Regions from separate parts of the Spirillospora sp. NPDC047418 genome, predicted to be linked through region 2. Evidence: riboswitches for the same ligand, from Rfam matches in the RefSeq annotation. Region 2 holds a riboswitch; the other holds the start of a gene.
What was found. Region 2 has a riboswitch for glycine ahead of gcvT (glycine cleavage system aminomethyltransferase GcvT). Riboswitches for the same ligand answer to the same signal wherever they lie in the genome.
Positions count from the first base shown of each region.

Region 1: another riboswitch for glycine. It lies ahead of gcvP (aminomethyl-transferring glycine dehydrogenase); the one in region 2 lies ahead of gcvT (glycine cleavage system aminomethyltransferase GcvT).

Region 1 is NZ_JBEYTW010000028.1:37,221-47,329, reverse strand. Features, by position in the region: gene gcvP (aminomethyl-transferring glycine dehydrogenase) at 1-1,592, opposite strand, end outside; glycine riboswitch at 1,652-1,762, opposite strand; glycine riboswitch at 1,763-1,857, opposite strand; gene ABZ806_RS19410 (lysylphosphatidylglycerol synthase transmembrane domain-containing protein) at 2,154-4,631, shown strand; gene ABZ806_RS19405 (MerR family transcriptional regulator) at 4,635-5,231, opposite strand; gene ABZ806_RS19400 (bifunctional nuclease family protein) at 5,838-6,308, opposite strand; gene ftsR (transcriptional regulator FtsR) at 6,451-7,170, opposite strand; gene ABZ806_RS19390 (FHA domain-containing protein) at 7,187-7,723, opposite strand; gene ABZ806_RS19385 (DUF881 domain-containing protein) at 8,033-8,746, opposite strand; gene ABZ806_RS19380 (small basic family protein) at 8,743-9,075, opposite strand; gene ABZ806_RS19375 (DUF881 domain-containing protein) at 9,113-10,000, opposite strand; gene ABZ806_RS19370 (LysE family translocator) at 10,070-10,109, opposite strand, start outside.
Region 2 is NZ_JBEYTW010000031.1:50,414-60,522, forward strand. Features, by position in the region: gene ABZ806_RS20695 (FadR/GntR family transcriptional regulator) at 1-58, opposite strand, end outside; gene ABZ806_RS20700 (amino acid permease) at 212-1,747, shown strand; gene ABZ806_RS20705 (glutamine synthetase family protein) at 1,755-3,110, shown strand; gene ABZ806_RS20710 (aldehyde dehydrogenase family protein) at 3,190-4,560, shown strand; gene ABZ806_RS20715 (3-oxoacyl-ACP reductase) at 4,570-5,334, shown strand; gene ABZ806_RS20720 (hypothetical protein) at 5,455-5,649, opposite strand; gene ABZ806_RS20725 (hypothetical protein) at 5,648-5,782, shown strand; glycine riboswitch at 5,833-5,928, shown strand; glycine riboswitch at 5,933-6,021, shown strand; gene gcvT (glycine cleavage system aminomethyltransferase GcvT) at 6,095-7,207, shown strand; gene gcvH (glycine cleavage system protein GcvH) at 7,221-7,610, shown strand; gene glyA (serine hydroxymethyltransferase) at 7,607-8,863, shown strand; gene ABZ806_RS20745 (L-serine ammonia-lyase) at 8,920-10,109, shown strand, end outside.

The DNA.
Region 1 (10,109 bases), on a different contig from region 2:
AACGGGTGGATGTCCGCGAACTCCGGCCAGGTGATCGGCTCCATCTCGGCGGTGGCGTTCAGCTTCATCGTGCAGGAGCCGAGCGGGATCATGGAGCGGTCGAGCGCGATGTCCCGGTCCTGGAGGCGGCGCAGGTAGCGCAGCATCGCGGTCTCGGACCGGTGCGCGTGGAAGACCGGGTGGGTCAGGTAGGGGCTCTCGCGGCGCAGCGCGTCCGGGATGGCCTCCGCGGCGTCGCCGGCGGGGGCGGCGCCGAACGCCGCCAGGACGGCGGTGACGTGCTCGGGCAGGGTGGTCTCGTCGCAGGCGATCCCGACCCGGTCGGGGCCGTCCGGGCGCAGGTTGATCCCGCGTTGGCGGGCGGCGGCGACGACCTCGGCGGCCCGGCCGGGCACGCGGGCGAGCACGGTGTCGAAGAACGCGCCGTGCACGACCTCCACGCCGCCGGCGCGCAGCCCGGCGGCGATCTCGGCGGCGCGGCGGTGCGTGCGCTGCGCGATCGCGGCCAGCCCCTCGGGGCCGTGGTAGACCGCGTACATGCCCGCCATCACGGCGAGGAGCACCTGGGCGGTGCAGATGTTGCTGGTGGCCTTCTCGCGGCGGATGTGCTGCTCGCGGGTCTGCAGCGCCAGCCGGTAGGCGGTCGCGCCGTCCGCGTCGACGGACACGCCGACGAGCCGCCCGGGAAGCTGCCGCTGGATGCCCTCGCCGACCGCCATGTAGCCGGCGTGCGGGCCGCCGAACCCGTAGGGGACGCCGAACCGCTGCGCGGACCCCACGGCGATGTCGGCGCCGGACTCCCCCGGCGGGCGCAGCAGCGTCAGCGCGAGCAGGTCCGCGGCCACGACCGCCCGGGCGCCGCGCTCGTGCGCCCGTGCGATGACCGGCGCCAGGTCGCGGACGGCCCCGGACGCGCCCGGGTACTGCAGCAGCACGCCGAAGAAGTCGCCGTCGGGCAGCCCGCCGGACAGGTCGGCGGTCACCACCTCGATGCCGAGCGGGACCGCGCGGGTCCGGACGACCTCGATCGTCTGCGGCAGCGTGTCGGCGTCGACGAGGAACGTCCCCGGCTCCCGGCGCCCGGACACCCGGTGCGCGAGGGCCATCGCCTCGGCGGCGGCGGTCGCCTCGTCCAGCATGGACGCGTTCGCGACGGGCAGCCCGGTCAGGTCGGCGACCGCCGTCTGGAAGTTCAGCAGCGCCTCGAGCCGGCCCTGGGAGATCTCCGGCTGGTAGGGGGTGTAGGCGGTGTACCAGCCGGGGTTCTCCAGGACGTTCCGCTTGATCACGCCGGGGGTGGTCGTCCCGTGGTAGCCGAGCCCGATCATGGACGTCAGCACGGTGTTGCGGGACGCCAGCTCGCGGAGCCGGTCCAGCGCGGCGGGCTCGCTCAGCGCGTACGGCAGGGCCAGGGGGGCGGCGGTGCGGATCGCGGCGGGGACGGCGGCGTCGATCAGCGCCTCGGCGCCGGAGTAGCCGATGGCGGCCAGCATCCGGGCCTGCTCGTCCGGGCCGGGGCCGATGTGCCGGTCGGCGAACGCCGAACGCGGATGCTGCGGCGCGGCCACGGGGGCGAAGAACTGGGCGGTCATGGAGGGCCTCCTGGCTGCTGCGGTCGCTCAGGTCGGCCGCCGGCGCGGGCCGGCGGCAGGTCTCCCCCTCTGTCATCGGCACCTGAGAGCTTCACCCGCGCGGCGGGGTTTCCCCTTCGGTGAGCCGCCTTCCCCGGCAGCGGGGATCGACGCCTGCTTTCCAGAGGTGCCTCGCCCGAGCGGTCCTTTTGCCTGAGAGGTTCCGGGGAGGTTGCCCCTTCGGCGCCCCACGCTGGCCGCGTGGGGTCTCTCCCGCACAGGGTCGACGGCATGTCCTAGCGAAACCCTACCCAAAGACCGATCCCGGCCGTCGTCCCGCCCCGGCCCGGCCGGAGCCCCTCCCGCCGCCCGGACACGGGGCCGGCCGCGCCGCCCCCGGGTCGTACCGGCCGGTACGATGTGCTCACTCACCTGGGACAAGACGGACCTCGGGCCACGGGGGCGGAGATGGGGCTGCGGGGTGCACGCGCGACCGGCCGGACGCCGGCCCGGCACTCGACGGCGCGCCGCCGGTTCTGGGACGCTGATCACGATGACGGACGGTCGGGGCGGCGGTACGGCGTGACACAGACCCGCGACGGCACGGTGCGCCCGCGGCACGGCGCGACCGCCGGCGTGCCCGTCGACGAGCCCGCCCAGCCGGACCGGATCCGGCGGCCGGGCGACGCGATCAGGTTCGCCGGCTCGGTGGTGGGGCTGGCCGCGGTGATGCTGCTGGTGTCGATCGCGCAGCAGACCACGCACGGCCTGCAGACCGACATCGCGCAGGGCACCGCGCACGCGCCGCGGCTGCTGCTGACGCTGGCGACGCTGGTGTCCAGCTTCGGGGTGCTGGCCGCGCCGATCGCGTTCGCGGTCGAGCGGCTGTTCCACAAGGACGGGACGCGGGTCGCGATCGCGCTGCTGGCCGCCGTGATCGCGTTCGGCCTCACGGTGGGGCTGGACGACCTGGTGGTGCGGGCGGCGCCCGGCGGCGTGCTCGACTCGCTGATCTGGGGCGGCACCGAGACCGCGCCCGTGCACACCGACATCGCGCCGGTGATCGCGTTCGTCAGCGCGGTCGGGATGGCCGGCCGCACCCGCTGGCAGGCCGCGACCTGGACCATGATCGGGCTGGCGGCGCTGACCGGGCTCACCGCCTCCTACGCCTCCGTCGCCGCGCTCGCGGCCACCTACCTGCTCGGCCGCGCCATCGGCCACGGCACCCTGTACGCCGTCGGCACCCCGAACCCGCGGCCGCCGGGGGCGGCGGTCGTCGCGTCGCTGGAGCGGCTCGGGCTGCGGCCCAAGCGGGGCGCGCGGCTGGACGAGCCGTCCGACGACACCGAGGACGGCCGCCGCTACGGCGTCGTCCTGGCCCCGGGCACCGGCGCCGGGTACGGTGCCCGCCCGCCCGCCGGCCGCGGCGTCCACGGCGACTGGGACCTCGAGGTCCGCGTCCTGGACCGCGACCAGCAGACCGCCGGGCTGCTGTACCGGATCTGGCGGATGCTGCGGCTGCGCGGCGCCACGACCGGGCGGACGCTGCGGTCGCTGCGCCGGTCGCTGGAGCAGGAGTCGCTGATGGCGTACGCGGTGGACGCGGCGGGCGTCCGCACCCCGCGGCTCACCGGCACCTGCGAGGTCGGCACGGAGGCGGCGCTGCTGGCCTACGAGCACGTGCCGGGGCGGCGGCTCGGCGACGTCCCGGCCGAGGAGATCACCGACGATCTGCTGACCGACGTGTGGCGGCAGTTCCGGTCGCTGCAGGCGGGCCGGCTCGCGCACCGGCGGCTGGAGGGCGGCGCGCTGCTGATCGGCGCGGACGGCCTCGCCTACGTCACCGACCTGCGCGCCGGGGAGACGGCGGCGGGCGATCTCGCGCTGCGGCTCGACCTGGCGCAGCTGCTCACCACGCTGGCGCTGCGGACCGGCCCGGAGCGGGCGGTGCGGACCGCCGCGGCGGTGCTGGGCGAGGAGGCCCTGGGCGGCGCGGTGCCGCTGCTGCAGCGGGTCGCGCTGTCCCGGGCGACGAGGCAGGCGCTGCGCCGCGACCGGGAGCTGCTGACCCGGATCCGCGAGCAGATCGTCCGGCTGAAGCCGGAGGTGGAGGCGGCGCCGGCCCGGCTGGAGCGGTTCCGCCCCCGGACGATCGTCAGCGTGGTGGCCCTGTCGTTCGCCGCCTACATCGTCATCCCGCAGGTGACCAGCCTGGACGTCGGCTATCTGGCCGCCACGGCGAGCTGGCACTGGGTCGTCGCGGCCCTCGGCGCGGCCGCGCTGAGCTATGTCGCGGCGGCGCTCATGCTGATGGGCTTCGTCCCCGAGCGCCTGCCGCTGGGCCGGACGGTCCTGGTGCAGGTCGCCGCGTCGTTCGTGAAGCTCGTCGCCCCCGCCGCCGTGGGCGGCGTGGCCGTCAACACCCGCTACCTGCAGCGCTCGGGGGTGCGCCCCGCCCTCGCCGTGGCGAGCGTCGGCGCGTCCCAGCTGGTCGGGATGGTCACGCACATCCTGCTGCTGGTCCTGTTCGGGTTCCTCACCGGCTCCAGCACGCGGGCCACGCAGGACCTGGCCCCGTCCCGCACGATCGTGATCGCGGTCCTGGTGCTCGGCCTCGTGGCCGGCCTCGCCCTGACGATCCCCCGCGTCCGCCGCGTCGTCGCCGCGCGGCTGAAGAGCATGTTCTCCGGCGTGGTGCCCCGCCTGGTGGACGTCCTGCAGTCGCCGCGGAAGCTGTTCACCGGCATGGGCGGCACGCTGCTGCTCACCCTCGCCTTCGTGCTGTGCCTGGACGCCTCGATCCGCTCGTTCGGCGGTTCGCTGCCGTGGACGACCGTGGTCCTGGTCTTCCTCACCGCGAACGCGGTGGGTTCCGCCGCGCCGACGCCGGGCGGTCTCGGGGCCGTCGAGGGCGCCCTCACCCTGGCGTTGACGATCTCGGGCCTGTCCGCGGAGACCGCGACATCGGCGGTCCTGCTCTACCGGCTCTTCACCCTGTGGCTGCCGGTGCTGCCCGGCTGGGGGGCGTTCGCCTACCTGCAGCGCAAGGAGTCGCTGTGACCGTCAGCCGGTGCGGCGCGCGCGCCGCCGGTCGGCGAGTTCATCGTGGGGGTGTTCGGGAGGGTCCGCGGCGGCCCGCTCACCGGGCAGCTCCGCGAGACTGCCCTCCACCTCCTGCCAGACCCGGCCGAGCGCTATGCCGAACACGCCCTGCCCGCCCTGCAGCAGATCGACGACCTCGTCCGCCGACGTGCACTCGTAGACGCTGACACCGTCGCTCATCAACGTGATCTGCGCCAGATCCCGCACGCCGCGGTCGCGCAGATGCATCACGGCCGTCCGGATCTGCTGCAGCGACACTCCCGTGTCCAGCAGCCGCTTCACGACCTTGAGCACCAGGATGTCGCGGAAACTGTACAGGCGCTGGCTGCCCGACCCCTGCGCCGCGCGGACGCTGGGCTCCACCAGCTTCGTCCGCGCCCAGTAGTCGAGCTGCCGGTAGGTGATCCCCGCCGCGGCGCACGCCGTCGGGCCGCGGTAGCCGACATCCTCCGGCGGCACCGACACCTGCGTGTCGAAGAGCAGACCCTGCTCTCCGGCACGGCGGGACGCCATGTGCCTGTCGGGGGTCGCCTTGCCCTCGCCGCTGCTCACCGCCACGCGGACCTCCGGCTTCTATCATCCCGTGGCGCTTCGTCAAGGGGGTTTGACGAATTACACCACGGGTGTTCCACCAGCACGGTAGGTGCCGGTCAGGGTGTGGTCAACGTTCACCGTCGGCGCGTCGCATGCCCGGATGAACCGGCTTCACGTGGGCAAACTGCGCACCTCCGCCACCTACGCACTCCTACCCCGATGCGCCGCCGCCAAAAACCACCAGGTCCAGGACGATGCGCGCATTTATTACACCCCTCCCCCAATACCACCCCCCACCCAAGCCCACACCGCCCAAGCCACGAACCTGTAGCCGACCCGAAACTCAAAACACCCCACCCCCAAGCCCCAAACACGCAACCACCCCGAACACGCGCGTCAGCCCAAGCCGAGAGAAGACGCGGGGTCGAAGCCCACGCACCGGGGGGTTCCAGGAAGTCGCCCCCTCGGTCAACACGATCGCGAGGGTCGACCACACCGCCCCCGCCCGAGCCGTGCGGGGGGCGGAGCCCCCGCGTCGGGGGTTCCAGGGGGTCGCCCCCCTGGGCCAGCACTGGGCGCGCGAGAGCGGGGAAGCAGCTTGCTGCGACCATACTGCTCCCGAGCAGCGGCCTATCCGGCGCGGCCGAAGTCCTCTGGGGAGATCGTGTCGAGGAATTCGCGGAACTTCTCGACCTCGTCCTCCTGCTCGTCGGGGATGGCGACGCCGGCCTCTTCGAGGACGTCCTCGCTGGCGAAGATCGTGGCGCCGGTGCGCAGTGCCAGGGCGATGGAGTCGGAGGGGCGGGCGCTCACCTCGACGCCGTTGGAGAAGATCAGGTCGGCGAAGAAGATGCCCTCGCGCAGGGCGGTGATGTTCACGGTGCGGAGCTGGACGCCGAGGGCGTCCAGGACGTCGCGGAACAGGTCGTGGGTGAGCGGCCGGGCGGGCAGCACGCCCTGCTGCGCGAAGGCGATCGCGGTCGCTTCGACCGCCCCGATCCAGATGGGCAGGTAGCGGTCGCCCTCCGTCTCCTTCAACAGGACGATCGGCTGATTGGAGGGCATCTCGACCCGGACGCCGACGACCTCCATCTGCTTCACAGCGGCTCCCTGCCGGTTCTCGGTGTCTCGATCACCATTCGCAGCGGATCGACTCCTGACCGAACCATGTAGCCAACGTACACCCCGGGTCGGACAGCTCGTCGCGCCGCCGGCGGGGGATTATCCTGCGCGGCGGCCATGATCAGTGGTCGAGGCTTTCGTGGAGCCCCGCGCTGACCAGGGCGGAGTGCAGCGCGACCGACAGCGCGGCGATCTCCCGGGCGGTCTCGGCGGCCTCCTCGTGGGCGCCGCGGCTGCGGCGGCGCAGCTGCGGGGCGACCATCTGCTCGATCAGGCCGACCTGCCGGTCGGCGGCGGCCTTGACGGCGCGCAGGTGCCGGACCTCGAAGCCGAACTCGTCGAGCGCGGCGGCGATCCGGCAGATGCCGAGCGCCTCGCCCTCGTAGTGGGCGGCGGTGCGGTGGACGAGGCCGTACTCCTCCAGGCGGGCGAGCAGCGCCTCGTCGATCCCGGCGCCGTCCAGGAGCTGGCGGCGGGTGAGCCGGACGGCCGGGTCCGGGGCGGTGGTGTCGGCGGCCACGAGGGTGCGGGGGCGGCGCCGGGCCGGCTCGCCGCCGCCGCCGAGCGGCGGGACGCTCTCGCCGCGGTCGCGGGCCTCCAGGTGCTGCCGGATCACGCGCAGCGGCATGTAGTGGTCGCGCTGCGCGGTGAGGACGAGCCGGAGCCGCTCCACGTCGGCCGGGCCGAACTTGCGGTAGCCGGAGGGGCTGCGCTGCGGCTCGACCAGCCCCTCGGACTCCAGGAACCTGATCTTGGAGATGGTGATGTCGGGGAACTCGGGCCGCAACTGCCCGAGCACGTCCCCGATCGTCATCGGGGACCGGGCCGGCTCCGCGTTCAACGCCCCTCCCGTTCCGTCAGCCGTGCGCCGGGTTGGTCAGGAACACCAGCCGGAACTTGCCGATCTGGACCTCGTCGCCCCCGGACAGGGCGGCCTGGTCGATCCGCTGCCGGTTGACGTAGAGGCCGTTGAGGCTGCCCACGTCCCGGACGGCGAAGGCACCGCCCTGGCGGGTGAACTCGGCGTGGCGGCGGGACACGGTGACGTCGTCCAGGAAGATGTCGCTCTCGGGGTGCCGTCCGGCGGACGTGCGGTCCTTGTCGAGCAGGAAGCGGCTGCCGGCGTTCGGGCCGCGCTTGACGACGAGCAGCGCGGTGCCGGGGGGCAGTGCCTCCATCGCCATCTGGTCGGGACCGGCCTGCTCCTCGGCGCCCGTGTCGGTGTCCAGCGCCTCGAACCCGCCGATGGAGATCGTGGACGTGGACTCGCCGGGCGACTCGCGGTACGGCGGCGGCGCGGCCGGACTCCGGGTCAGCGGAGTGCCGCAGTTCGAGCAGAAGCGGGCATCATCCGGGTTGGCGTGACCGCACTGCGTGCAGTAGACGCTCGGCATCGATCGGCTCGGCCTCCTACCATCGGCGTGCCGCGCACGGACGCCCCGCCGCAGCGGGAGCCGCCTGCGCCACGCGCATCCTTCACCCAACCCACGCCGGGGATCCGCCCCGACCACGGTCCAACTCACCACCCGCTTACGCGACGGTCGCCGCAACTTACGCGGGTATGACCCGAGGGGTCAACTGGAACGGTGAACCGGCTGGACCAAACTACATTCGCCAATGATCGCAGGTCTACGCCGCCGCGCGGACCGACGCGTTCGCGACGCCCGAGCCGGTCGCCCGGTTTACCGTTCCCCCCGTTCCCTCTAGGGAGACCGTACCGTGCCGACGGTCACTTTCGCGCGCGGGGTGATCAGGACGGCGGCCCCCGCCGCGCGCAGCGTCCGGACGAGGCCGCCCGGGATGTTGAGCGCGGTGGTCATCGTGTGGGGGTCGCCGATGGCCAGGAACCGGTACGGGGCGGCGAGGGTCCGCCCGTCGGTCCGGACGCCGTCCCGGCCGTCCAGGAAGTAGGTGTCGACACCGACGCGGACGTCGTTGATCTGCAGGACCTCGGCTCCGGCGTCGCGGAGCTCCTGCAGGGCGTCCAGGAGGTTGACCGCCTTGACCCGGCCGCCGGGGTCGCTGATCAGCATCTCGATCCCGGGCCCCTCGGCCGGGAGCGTCCCGGCGAGGAGGCCGTACTCGGTCGCCCGCTCGCGCGCCTCCTGCAGTGCGGTCCCGCCCTCGGCGTCCCGCTCCAGCCCGGCCCTGGTGGCCTCCAGATCGCGCAGGTCGCCCGTCAGCCGGTCGGATCGCTGACCCAGGTCGGCCAGGATCCCGACCAGTTCGTCCTGCCGCGCCGTGGCGAACGTGGAGTCGCGCCGGGTCGACTGCACCTGCGCGGCGATCGCGAAGCCGAGCACGAGGCACAGCACTCCGCCGGCGATCTGGCGGGCCCCGGCCCGCGGGCGCAGCAGGCCGAGGAGCCCGCGCAGGCCCGCCGGACGCCCGTCCCCCTCCTCGTCCCCGCCGGTCATGCGCCGAACAGCTTCCGCCGGATGCCGGCCGCGTTGGAGAAGATCCGGATGCCGAGGACGACCACGACGCCGGTGGACAGCTGCGAGCCGACGCCGAGCTGGTCGCCGAGGAGCACGATCAGCGCGGCGATCACCGTGTTGCCCGCGAAGGAGACCACGAAGACCTTCTCGTCGAAGATGCCCTCCAGCCGGGCGCGGACGCCGCCGAACATGGCGTCGAGCGCGGCCACGATCGCGATGGGCAGGTAGGGCTGGAGCCAGAGCGGCACGTCCGGCTGCAGGAGGAGCCCCAGCGCGACACCGGCGACGAGGCCGATCAGGGCGATCACCCTCGGGTCACCTCTCCCCCGCTCACTGGCCGTCCTCTCACTGGCCGTCCCCGGGGAGCGGGACGGCGTACCGCGGCCGGACGGCCCCGGCGGCCGGCAGCCGCGCCCCGGACGTGCGGCGCACGTCGTACCGGATCCCGAACCGGTCGTGCAGCGCGGCGAGCCGCCGGTCGGCCGCCGAGCCCGTGAAGGCGCCGCGCAGCCGGCCCGGGTCGCCGACCGCCGTCACCGCGTAGGGGCCGGTCAGCGGCCGGTAGTCGACCAGGATCGCCTCGCCGGCGGCGCGGATCGCGGTGGTCGGCGCGAGCCGCTGCCCGTTGACGCCGATGGCCTCGGCACCCGCCGCCCAGAGCCCGTTGACCAGGATCTGGAGGTCCTGATCATAGACCCGGCCGGCGTCGGCGGAGCGCCCCCGCGCGGCGGGTGCGGCGCGCGGCGCGTCGGCGACCGTGACCACGATCCCGAGGCCGGACGCGGGCGCGGCGGCCGCGGCGGCGCCGGCCCGCGCCAGCCGCCGCCGGACGCGGCGCCCCTCGTCGCTGCGGGCGAGCGCGGCCGCGCGCTCCCGCTCCGTGCGGGCGCGCAGCGCGTCGGCGCGGCGCTGGAGCGCGTCGGTCTCGGCGGTGCGGGCCCGGATCTGCCCGATCAGCCGGGACCGCTGCTCGGCCGCGACGGGCTCGCCGCGCCGCGTCTGCGCCGCGGCGACGGCGAGCAGCGTGCCCGCGAGCGCGAGGACGAGCAGGACGCCCGCCCCGCGGAACCGCCGCGGCGGGGCGCCGCCGGCGGCCGCCCGCCGCGCCGCGGCCTCGGCGTAGCCGTGGTCGGGGAGCCGGCCGGCGAGCAGGTCGGTGAGCAGCGGCATCGGGGCGCCGGGGCGCCGTCCGGGCGGCCGCCGGTCGCCGCGGTCGTCCCGTCGTGCGATCACCGCCCCATCATGGCAAGCCCCAGGGGCCGCCGGGCGCCATCGGCGGCGGTGCCCGGGAGGCGGCGGTGCTCAGGAGGCGGCGGGGCGGCGCAGGCCGATCTCCAGGGCC
Region 2 (10,109 bases):
GCAGGGCGCTCGCCGCGGGGTCGGGCAGGTCCGGCGGGTCCGGGTCCGGCTCGGTCATGACCGTCCTTCGGGCCGCGGGGAGTCTGAAAGGTCCACGTTACATGCGCGTCTCATCGCGATCAGGGTCTTGACGGGAGGCCGCCCGTAAATATTAATGGTCTGTCGTTAGCCCATTAAGGGCGGCACGAACCCCCTGGACGAGGAGGTGCTCGTGAGCATCGACGAGCACAAGGCTTCCGCCGGCCCCGACCCCATGTCCGACGACGAGAAACGGCTGCACGAGCTGGGCTACGCCCAGGAGCTCAGCCGGTCCATGTCCGCCTTCTCCAACTTCGCCGTCTCGTTCACCATCATCTCGGTGCTGAGCGGCTGCCTGACGTCCTACACGATCGGCCTGCGGGGCGGCGGCCCCGTCGTCATCACCTGGGGCTGGCTCGGCGTCGGCGCCATGACCCTGCTGGTCGCGCTCGCCATGGCCGAGGTGTGCTCCAGCTACCCGACCGCCGGAGGCCTCTACTACTGGGCCGCGAAGCTGGCCAAGAAGAACGGCCCCGCGTGGTCGTGGTTCACCGGCTGGTTCAACTTCATCGGCCAGGTCGCCGTGACCGCGGCCATCATCTACGGGTCCGCCGCGTTCCTGAACCCGCTGCTCGACCTCCAGTTCGGGTTCGACGTGTCGCTGGGGCACACGTTCGTGCTGTTCGCGATCCTGCTCGTGGTGCACGCCCTGCTGAACCAGTTCGGCGTGAAGATCGTGTCGCTGCTGAGCAGCGTCAGCGTGTGGTGGCACGTCCTCGGCGTCGCGATCGTCGTCGGGGTGCTGGCGTTCAAGCCGTCCCACCACCAGACGGTCGGGTACGTGTTCACCGAGTTCGTCAACGAGACCGGCTGGCAGTACGGCATGTACGCGGCGCTGATCGGGCTGCTGCTGTCGCAGTACACACTGACGGGATACGACGCGTCCGCGCACATGACGGAGGAGACGCACGACGCGGCGCGGTCCGGGCCGAAGGGCATCGTGAACTCGGTGCTGATCTCCGTCGTGGCCGGCTGGATCCTGCTGCTCGGCGTCACGTTCGCCATCCAGGACTACGGCAAGGCCCTCGAGGGCGGGCCCGCCGAGATCTTCATCGCGGCGACCGGCGAGACGACCGGCAAGCTGCTGATCCTGGTCTCGTTCGGCGCGCAGTTCTTCTGCGGCATGTCGTCGGTGACGGCCAACTCCCGGATGATCTACGCGTTCTCGCGGGACGGTGCGCTGCCGTTCTCGTCCTTCTGGCACCGGATCAACAAGCGCAGCCGGACGCCCACCAACGCGATCTGGCTGGCCGCCGGCGGCGCGTTCGTCCTCGCGCTGCCCGCGATCTGGAACATCACCGCCTACCTCGCCGTCACCTCGGTCGCGGTCATCGGCCTCTACATCGCCTACGTGATCCCGACGTTCCTGCGGCTGCGGCAGGGCGACGACTTCAAGGCCGGGCCGTGGAACCTCGGCCGCTGGAGCAGGCCGATCGGGACGCTCGCCGTGGTGTGGGTGCTGTTCGTCTCGGTGGTGTTCATGCTGCCGCCCGCGAACCCGATCACCAGGGACTCCTTCAACTACTCCCCCGTCGCGATCCTGGTCGTGCTCGGCGGCGCCGGGCTGTGGTGGCTGCTCTCGGCGCGCACGTGGTTCAAGGGCCCGAAGGTGCAGGGCAGCGCCGAGGAGCTCGCCGCCATCGAGAAGGAACTCGAGCAGCTGGGTTAGGAGAACCGTGACCACATCGCTCACCCTCGACGAGCTGCGCGGGCTGGCGGAGAGCGGCCGGGTCGACACCGTCATCGTCGCGATCACCGACATGCAGGGGCGCCTCCAGGGCAAGCGGCTCTCGTCCCGCTTCTTCCTGGAGGAGGCCGCCGGGCACGGCTCGGACGGCTGCGACTACCTGCTGGCCGTGGACGTCGACATGAACACGGTCGACGGGTACGACATGTCGTCCTGGGACACCGGCTACGGCGACTTCGTCATGCGTCCCGACCTCGGCACGCTCCGGCTGATCCCGTGGCAGGAGGGTGCGGCCCTCGTCCACGCCGACATCGTCGCCGAGGACGGCACCGACGTGGCGCCCTCGCCCCGGCAGATCCTGCGCCGCCAGCTCGCCCGGCTGGCCGAACGGGGCTGGGGCGCCTACGTCGGGACGGAACTGGAGTTCATCGTCTACAAGGACTCCTACGAGGACGCCTGGAACAAGGCGTACCGGAACCTCACCCCGGCCAACCAGTACAACGTGGACTACTCCCTGCTCGGCGGCGCCCGCGTCGAGCCGCTGCTGCGGCGCATCCGCAACGGGATGACGGGCGCGGGCATGTACGTGGAGTCGGCCAAGGGCGAATGCAACCTCGGGCAGCACGAGATCGCGTTCCGCTTCGACGAGGCGCTGCGGACGTGCGACAACCACGTCCTCTACAAGACCGGCGCCAAGGAGATCGCCGCCCAGGAGGGCATGTCGATCACCTTCATGGCCAAGCCGAACGAGCGGGAGGGGAACTCCTGCCACGTCCACCTGTCGCTGCGCTCGTCCGACGGGACGCCCGTCCTCGCCGGGGACGGGCCGCACGGGCTGTCGCGGCTCGGCGCGCACTTCATCGCGGGCCAGCAGGCGTGCCTGCGCGACTACACCCTGCTCTACGCGCCCAACATCAACTCCTACAAGCGGTACCAGCCCGGCTCGTTCGCGCCGACGGCGATCAAGTGGGGCATCGACAACCGGACGTGCGCGCTGCGGCTCGTCGGGCACGGGCCGTCGCTGCGCATCGAGAACCGAGTGCCCGGCGGCGACGTCAACCCGTACCTGGCCGTCGCCGCGATGATCGCGTCCGGCCTGCACGGCATCGACCACGAACTGGAGCTGGAGGAGCCGTTCGTAGGCAACGCCTACACGACGGACGCCGCGACGGTCGTGGGCACACTCCGCGCCGCCGCCGACGACTGGAGCCACAGCTCCCGGGCCCTGGACGCCTTCGGCAAGGAGGCAGTAGAGCACTACAAGAACTACGCGACCGTAGAGCTGAAGGCATACGAAAGGGCGATAACGGACTGGGAGATGTACCGAGGCTTCGAACGACTCTGACGTTGACCTGCGGCGTGTTGTTGTTATGAGCCCCCTCAAAACAACAACACGCCGCAGATCAACGAGGGGAGGAGGGGTGATGGCGGTGTTCGAGGTGGTTGATCCGGCTACCGAGGAGGTCGTTGAGCGGGTGCCGCTCGCCTCTGTTGCGGAGGTTGATTCCGCTGTTGCGGTGGCTCGGCGGGCCTTTGCGGGGTGGCGGGACGTGGCGCCTGGGGATCGGGGGCGGTTGCTGCGGGCGTTCGCCGAGGTCGTGGACGCCCATGTCGACGAGCTGGCCGAGCTGGAGGTGCTCAACGCCGGGCATCCGATCGGGCAGGCGCGGTGGGAGGCCGGGAACCTGCGGGACGTCCTGCGGTACTACGCGGCGGCGCCCGAGCGGCTCGCCGGGCGGCAGATCCCGGTGCCGGGCGGGGTCAACGTCACGTTCGCGGAGCCGCTCGGCGTCGTGGGGGTCATCGTCCCGTGGAACTTCCCCATGCCGATCATGGGGTGGGGGCTGGCGCCGGCGCTCGCGGCGGGCAACACCGTGATCGTGAAGCCGGCCGAGCTGACGCCGCTGACCGCGCGGCGGGTCGGCGAGCTGGCGCTGGCGGCGGGCCTGCCGGAGGGCGTGGTGCAGGTGCTGCCGGGCGCGGGCCCGGTGGCGGGACGGCGGCTGGTCGGGCACCCGGACGTCCGCAAGATCGTCTTCACCGGGTCGACGCGGGTCGGCACCGAGATCATGGCGGCGTGCGCGCCGGGCGTGAAGCGGCTGACGCTGGAGCTCGGCGGCAAGAACGCCAACATCGTGTTCGCGGACGCCGACCTGGAGAAGGCCGCCGCGACCGCGCCCTACGCGGTGTTCGACAACGCCGGGCAGGACTGCTGCTCGCGGTCCCGGATCCTCGTCCAGCGCCCGGTGTACGACCGGTTCATGGAGTTGCTCGAACCGGCCGTGCGGAGCGTCGTGGTGGGTGATCCGCGGGACGCGAAGACCGAGGTCGGGCCGCTGATCAGCGCGGCGCACCGGGAGAAGGTCGCCTCGTACGTCCCCGATGACGCGCCCGTGGCGTTCCGCGGGCCGGCGCCGGAAGGGCCCGGGTTCTGGTTCGCGCCGACCGTGCTCGCCGGGCCGTCGTGCGCGGAACTGCCCGCGTGGCGGGACGAGGTGTTCGGCCCCGTCGTCACCGTCCTCCCGTTCGAGGACGAGGCCGACGCGTTCCGCCTCGCCAACGACACCCCCTACGGGCTGTCCGGCTCGATCTGGACGCGGGACGTCGGGCGGGCCTTCCGCGCCGCCCGCGCCGTCGAGGCCGGGAACCTGTCGGTGAACTCGCACTCGTCCGTCCGGTACTGGACGCCGTTCGGCGGGTTCAAGCAGTCGGGCCTCGGCCGCGAGCTGGGCCCGGACGCCCTCGGCGCGTTCACCGAGACCAAGAACGTCTTCATCGCCACTTCGGAGGAGTAGGTGACATCGATGCAGCGTCTGGAGGGCCGGGTGGCCGTCGTGACCGGCGGTGCGAGCGGCATCGGCCTCGCCACCGCGCGCCGCTTCGCGCAGGAGGGCGCCCGGGTCGTCGTCGCGGACGTCGACGAGACCGCCGGCAAGACCGCGGCCGACGACCTGGACGGCCTGTTCGCCAAGGTGGACGTCACGAGCGAGGAAGAGGTCGAGGCGCTGTTCCGGACCGTCCACGAGACGTACGGGCGCATCGACGTCGCGTTCAACAACGCGGGCATCGCGCCACCGGACGACGACTCGATCCTGGAGACCGGCCTGGACGCGTGGAAGCGGGTCCAGGACGTCAACCTGACGAGTGTGTACCTGTGCTGCAAGTACGTCATCCCGTACATGGTCGAGCAGGGGAAGGGCTCGATCATCAACACGGCGTCGTTCGTGGCGGTGATGGGCGCGGCGACGTCCCAGATCTCCTACACCGCGTCCAAGGGCGGGGTACTGGCGATGTCGCGGGAGCTGGGCGTGCAGTTCGCGCGGCAGGGCGTCCGGGTGAACGCGCTGTGCCCGGGGCCCGTCAACACGCCGCTGCTCCAGGAACTGTTCGCGAAGGACCCGGAGCGGGCGGCGCGGCGGCTCGTCCACATCCCGGCGGGACGGTTCGCGGAGGCGTCGGAGATCGCCGCCGCCGTCGCGTTCCTGGCGTCGGACGACGCGTCCTTCATCACGGCCTCGGAGTTCCTCGTGGACGGCGGCATCTCGGGCGCCTACGTGACCCCCCTTTGATGCGGGCTGCTAAATCGGGCGAGCGTCATTGGCACGTGCCTGAATAGCCGGGCGACGCCCCACCCGCGCATCATGGGCTGATCTCACCCCGTCTGCCCGGAGGTCCACCTTGAAGCGCGGTCACGTAGGCATGCTGGTGCTCGTACTGGCGCTGAGCGGATGCGGCGGCTCCGACGGCGGGGACGCGGGCGCGTCGCCGCCGCCCACGCCGGCGGCCTCCGCACCGGCTTCGGCGCCGTCCGGCGCGTCGCCCGGCCGGGCCGGCACGCCGGCGCCCGAGGTGTCGAGGGCCACCGAGAAGTTCAACAACTGCATGACCAGGCAGGGTGTCGAACTGCCGAGCCCGAACCCGTCGACCACGCCCGACAAGAAGGACCTCGAAAAGATCAAGGCGGCCCTGCGGACGTGCGTGAAGTCGATGTCGGCGTCGCCGCCGCCGGCGGGCTGATCGGCGGGTGGTCGCGGGGCGGGGCCGCTGCTAGATTGGCGGCCAGCCGATGATCCCGTGCGGGAGAGTCCCATGCAGCCGGTGTGGGACGCCGAAGGAGCAAATCCTCCCCGGAACCTCTCAGGCCCACGGACCGCACGGGCAAGGCGACCTCTGGAAAGCGGGGACCCGGTCCCCCGCCGAAGGTGAAAACCCGCCGCCGCGCGGCGGGCGAAGCTCTCAGGCGCAGATGACAGAGGGGGAGGCACCGTAACGCCCGGTGCGCGAGTGGGACGATGGACCACGCGCGCCCGCGACGAAGGAGCCGAACCCATGTCCGCCGACCCGACCGCCGACTCGTCCGCCGATCCGAAGACCACGCCGCTGCACGACGTCCACCGCGACCTCGGCGCGAACATGGTCGACTTCGCCGGCTACCTGATGCCGCTGCGCTACCAGAGCGAGACCGCCGAGCACCAGGCCGTCCGCACCGGCGCCGGGCTGTTCGACCTGTCGCACATGGGGGAGATCTTCCTGTCCGGGCCGGGCGCGGGCGCCGCACTCGACTACGCGCTGGTCGGGAACCTGTCGCCGATGCCGATCGGCAAGGCCCGCTACACGATGATCTGCGCGCACGACGGCGGCGTCCTCGACGACCTGATCGTCTACCGGCTCGCCGACGAGACCTGGATGGTCGTGGCGAACGCCTCGAACACCGACGTCGTCCGAGACGCGCTGGTCGAGCGGGCCGCCGGCTACGAGGCCGCCGTGGACGACCGCACCGACGCGTACGGGCTGATCGCCCTGCAGGGGCCGCGCGCCCAGGAGATCCTCGAAGGGTTCACCGACGCGCCGGTCGCCGACCTCAAGTACTACGCCATCCTCGCCGGACGGGTCGCGGGCGCCGACGCGCTGATCGCCCGCACCGGGTACACGGGCGAGGACGGTTTCGAGCTGTTCGTGGACGCGTCCGACGCCGTCGCGGTGTGGCGGGCGTTCGCCGCCGTGGACGGGGTCGTCCCGGCGGGGCTCGCGGCGCGCGACTCGCTGCGCCTCGAAGCGGGCATGCCGCTGTACGGCAACGAGCTGACCGCCGAGACGACGCCGTTCGAGGCGGGCCTCGGCCGGGTCGTGAAGCTGGACAAGGCGGTCGATTTCGTGGGCAAGACCACCCTGGCGGCGCAGGCGCAGACCCCGCCTGGCCGTAGGCTCGTGGGACTGGTCGCGCGCGGGCGTCGCGCGCCGCGGAAGGGGTACCAGGTCGTCACGTCCGGCGGCACGCCGTGCGGGGTCGTGACGAGCGGCGCCCCTTCGCCCACACTGGGCAAGCCGATCGCCCTGGCCTACCTCGACAGCGGCGTCGAGCCGACGGGCCTGGCCGTGGACGTCCGCGGCCGGCCCGAGCCGGTGGACGTGGTCGACCTGCCGTTCTATACGCGTTCCTGAAAGAGAGAGAATCGTGAGCGTTCCGGAGCAGCTCCGCTACAGCGAAGAGCACGAGTGGGTGTCCGGCCTCGGCGGCGAGGACGGCATCGTCACCGTCGGCATCACCGCGCACGCCGCCGACGCCCTCGGAGAGATCGTCTACCTCGAGCTGCAGCCGGCGGAGGGCGACACCGTCGAGGCGGGCGAGCCGTGCGGCGAGGTCGAGTCCACCAAGTCGGTCAGCGACCTGTACTCCCCGGTCAGCGGCGAGATCACCGCGATCAACGGCTCCGTGGTGGACGAGCCGAAGGTCATCAACGACGACCCGTACGGCGAAGGCTGGCTCTTCAAGGTGCGGATCTCCGACGAGCCGGGCGACCTGCTCGACTCGGCGGCCTACGCGAAGCTGATCGAGGAAGCATGAGCCTCTACGACTCCCTCGCGGCAGCCGACCCGGAGGTCGCCGAGGCCGTCGGCGCGGAGCTGCGCCGCCAGCAGTCCACGCTGGAGATGATCGCGTCGGAGAACTTCGCGCCGGTCTCGGTGCTGGAGGCGCAGGGCTCCGTCCTGACCAACAAGTACGCCGAGGGCTACCCGGGCAAGCGGTACTACGGCGGCTGCGAGTACGTCGACGTCACCGAGCAGCTCGCCATCGACCGGGCCAAGTCGCTGTTCGGCGCCGAGCACGCCAACGTCCAGCCGCACAGCGGCGCGCAGGCCAACACGGCGGTGTACTTCGCGCTGCTGCAGCACGGCGACACGATCCTCGGGCTCGACCTCGCGCACGGCGGCCACCTCACGCACGGGATGCGGCTGAACTACTCCGGCAAGACGCTGAACGTGGTGCCCTACCACGTCCGGGCGGAGGACGGCCTGGTCGACATGGACGAGGTCGCCACGCTCGCGGCGGAGCACCGTCCGAAGATGATCGTGGCGGGCTGGTCGGCGTACCCGCGGCAGCTCGACTTCGCGGCGTTCCGGGAGATCGCCGACTCGGTCGGGGCGCTGCTCATGGTCGACATGGCGCACTTCGCGGGCCTGGTCGCGGCGGGGCTGCACCCGTCGCCCGTCCCGTACGCCGACATCGTCACGACGACCACGCACAAGACGCTCGGCGGCCCGCGCGGCGGGCTGATCCTCGCCCGCGAGGAGTACGGCAAGAAGATCAACTCGGCGGTGTTCCCCGGCATGCAGGGCGGCCCGCTGGAGCATGTGATCGCCGCCAAGGCCGTCTCGCTGAAGATCGCCGCGTCGGAGGAGTTCCGCGACCGGCAGGCGCGGACCGTGGAGGGCGCGAAGCTGCTCGCCGAGCGGCTCCTCGCCGAGGACTCGGCCAAGGCCGGCGTGAAGGTCCTCACCGGCGGGACGGACGTCCACCTCGTCCTGGTCGACCTGGTCGACTCCGAGCTCACCGGACGCGACGCCGAGGACCGGCTGCACGACGTCGGCATCACGGTGAACCGCAACGCGGTGCCGAACGACCCGCGCCCGCCGATGGTCACCTCCGGCCTGCGGATCGGCACCCCGGCGCTCGCCACCCGCGGCTTCACCGCCGCGGACTTCGCCGAGGTCGCCGACGTCATCGCGCTGGCCCTCCAGCCGTCCTTCGACCGCGACGCCCTGGCCGCCCGGGTGAAGGCCCTCGCCGACAAGCACCCCCTGTATCCGAACCTGTGACGTCTACGCGCCCCCTCCCCCTTCCGGGAGGGGGCGCAGCTACAACGAGGTAGCTCATGGCCATCAGCGTTTTCGACCTGTTCAAAATCGGGATCGGCCCTTCGTCGTCCCATACCGGTGGCCCGATGGCGGCGGCACACCGTTTCGCCCGCGGTCTGGAACGCGACGGCCTGCTGGAGAAGACCGCGTCCGTCCAGGTCGTCCTCTACGGTTCGCTCGGCCTCACCGGGAAGGGCCACGGCAGCGACAAGGCCGTCATCCTCGGCCTGGAGGGCGACAAGCCCGAACTGGTCGACGTCGACCGGGTGGACGAGCGCCTGGCGGCGATCCGCGAACGCGGAATGCTGCGGCTCTTCGGCGACCACGACATCCCTTTCGTGGTCAACGAGCACCTCCATTTCGAGCGCAAGGAATCGCTCCCCGGCCACCCCAACGGAATGCGCTTCACCGCCCTTGGCGACTCCGGCGAGGAACTGCGCTCGAAGGTCTACTACTCGGTCGGCGGCGGCTTCATCGTGGACGAGAACGCCACCGGCGCCGACCGGATAAAGCCGGACGACACCGTCCTCCCCCACCCCTTCGACACGGCCGCCGACCTCCTTGACCGCTGCCGCGAAACGGGCCTGTCCATTTCGGCGCTGACGCTGGAGAACGAAAGGGCGTTCGGCCGGTCTCCCGAGGAGATCCGCGAGGGGCTGCTGAACCTGTGGCAGGTGATGCGGGCCTGCGTGACGCGGGGGTGCGCCCGCGAGGGCCTCCTTCCCGGCGGCCTGAAGGTGCGCCGCCGCGCACCGCAGCTCCACCGCCAGCTCTCCACCGAGAAAGCCTCCGATCCCCTTTCCGCGATGGACTGGGTCACCCTTTTCGCCCTCGCCGTCAACGAGGAGAACGCCGCCGGCGGCCGCATCGTCACGGCCCCGACCAACGGCGCCGCCGGGATCATTCCGGCCGTCCTGCACTACTACGACCGGTTCCTGCCGAGCGACGACGACGGCATCGTCCGGTTCCTGCTGACAGCGGGCGCGATCGGCGTCCTGTTCAAGCAGAACGCGTCCATCTCCGGCGCCGAGGTCGGCTGCCAGGGCGAGGTCGGCTCCGCCTGCTCCATGGCCGCCGCCGGCCTCACCGAGATCCTCGGCGGCACCCCGGAGCAGGTGGAGAACGCCGCCGAGATCGGCATCGAGCACAACCTCGGCCTGACCTGCGACCCGGTGGGCGGCCTGGTCCAGGTCCCCTGCATCGAGCG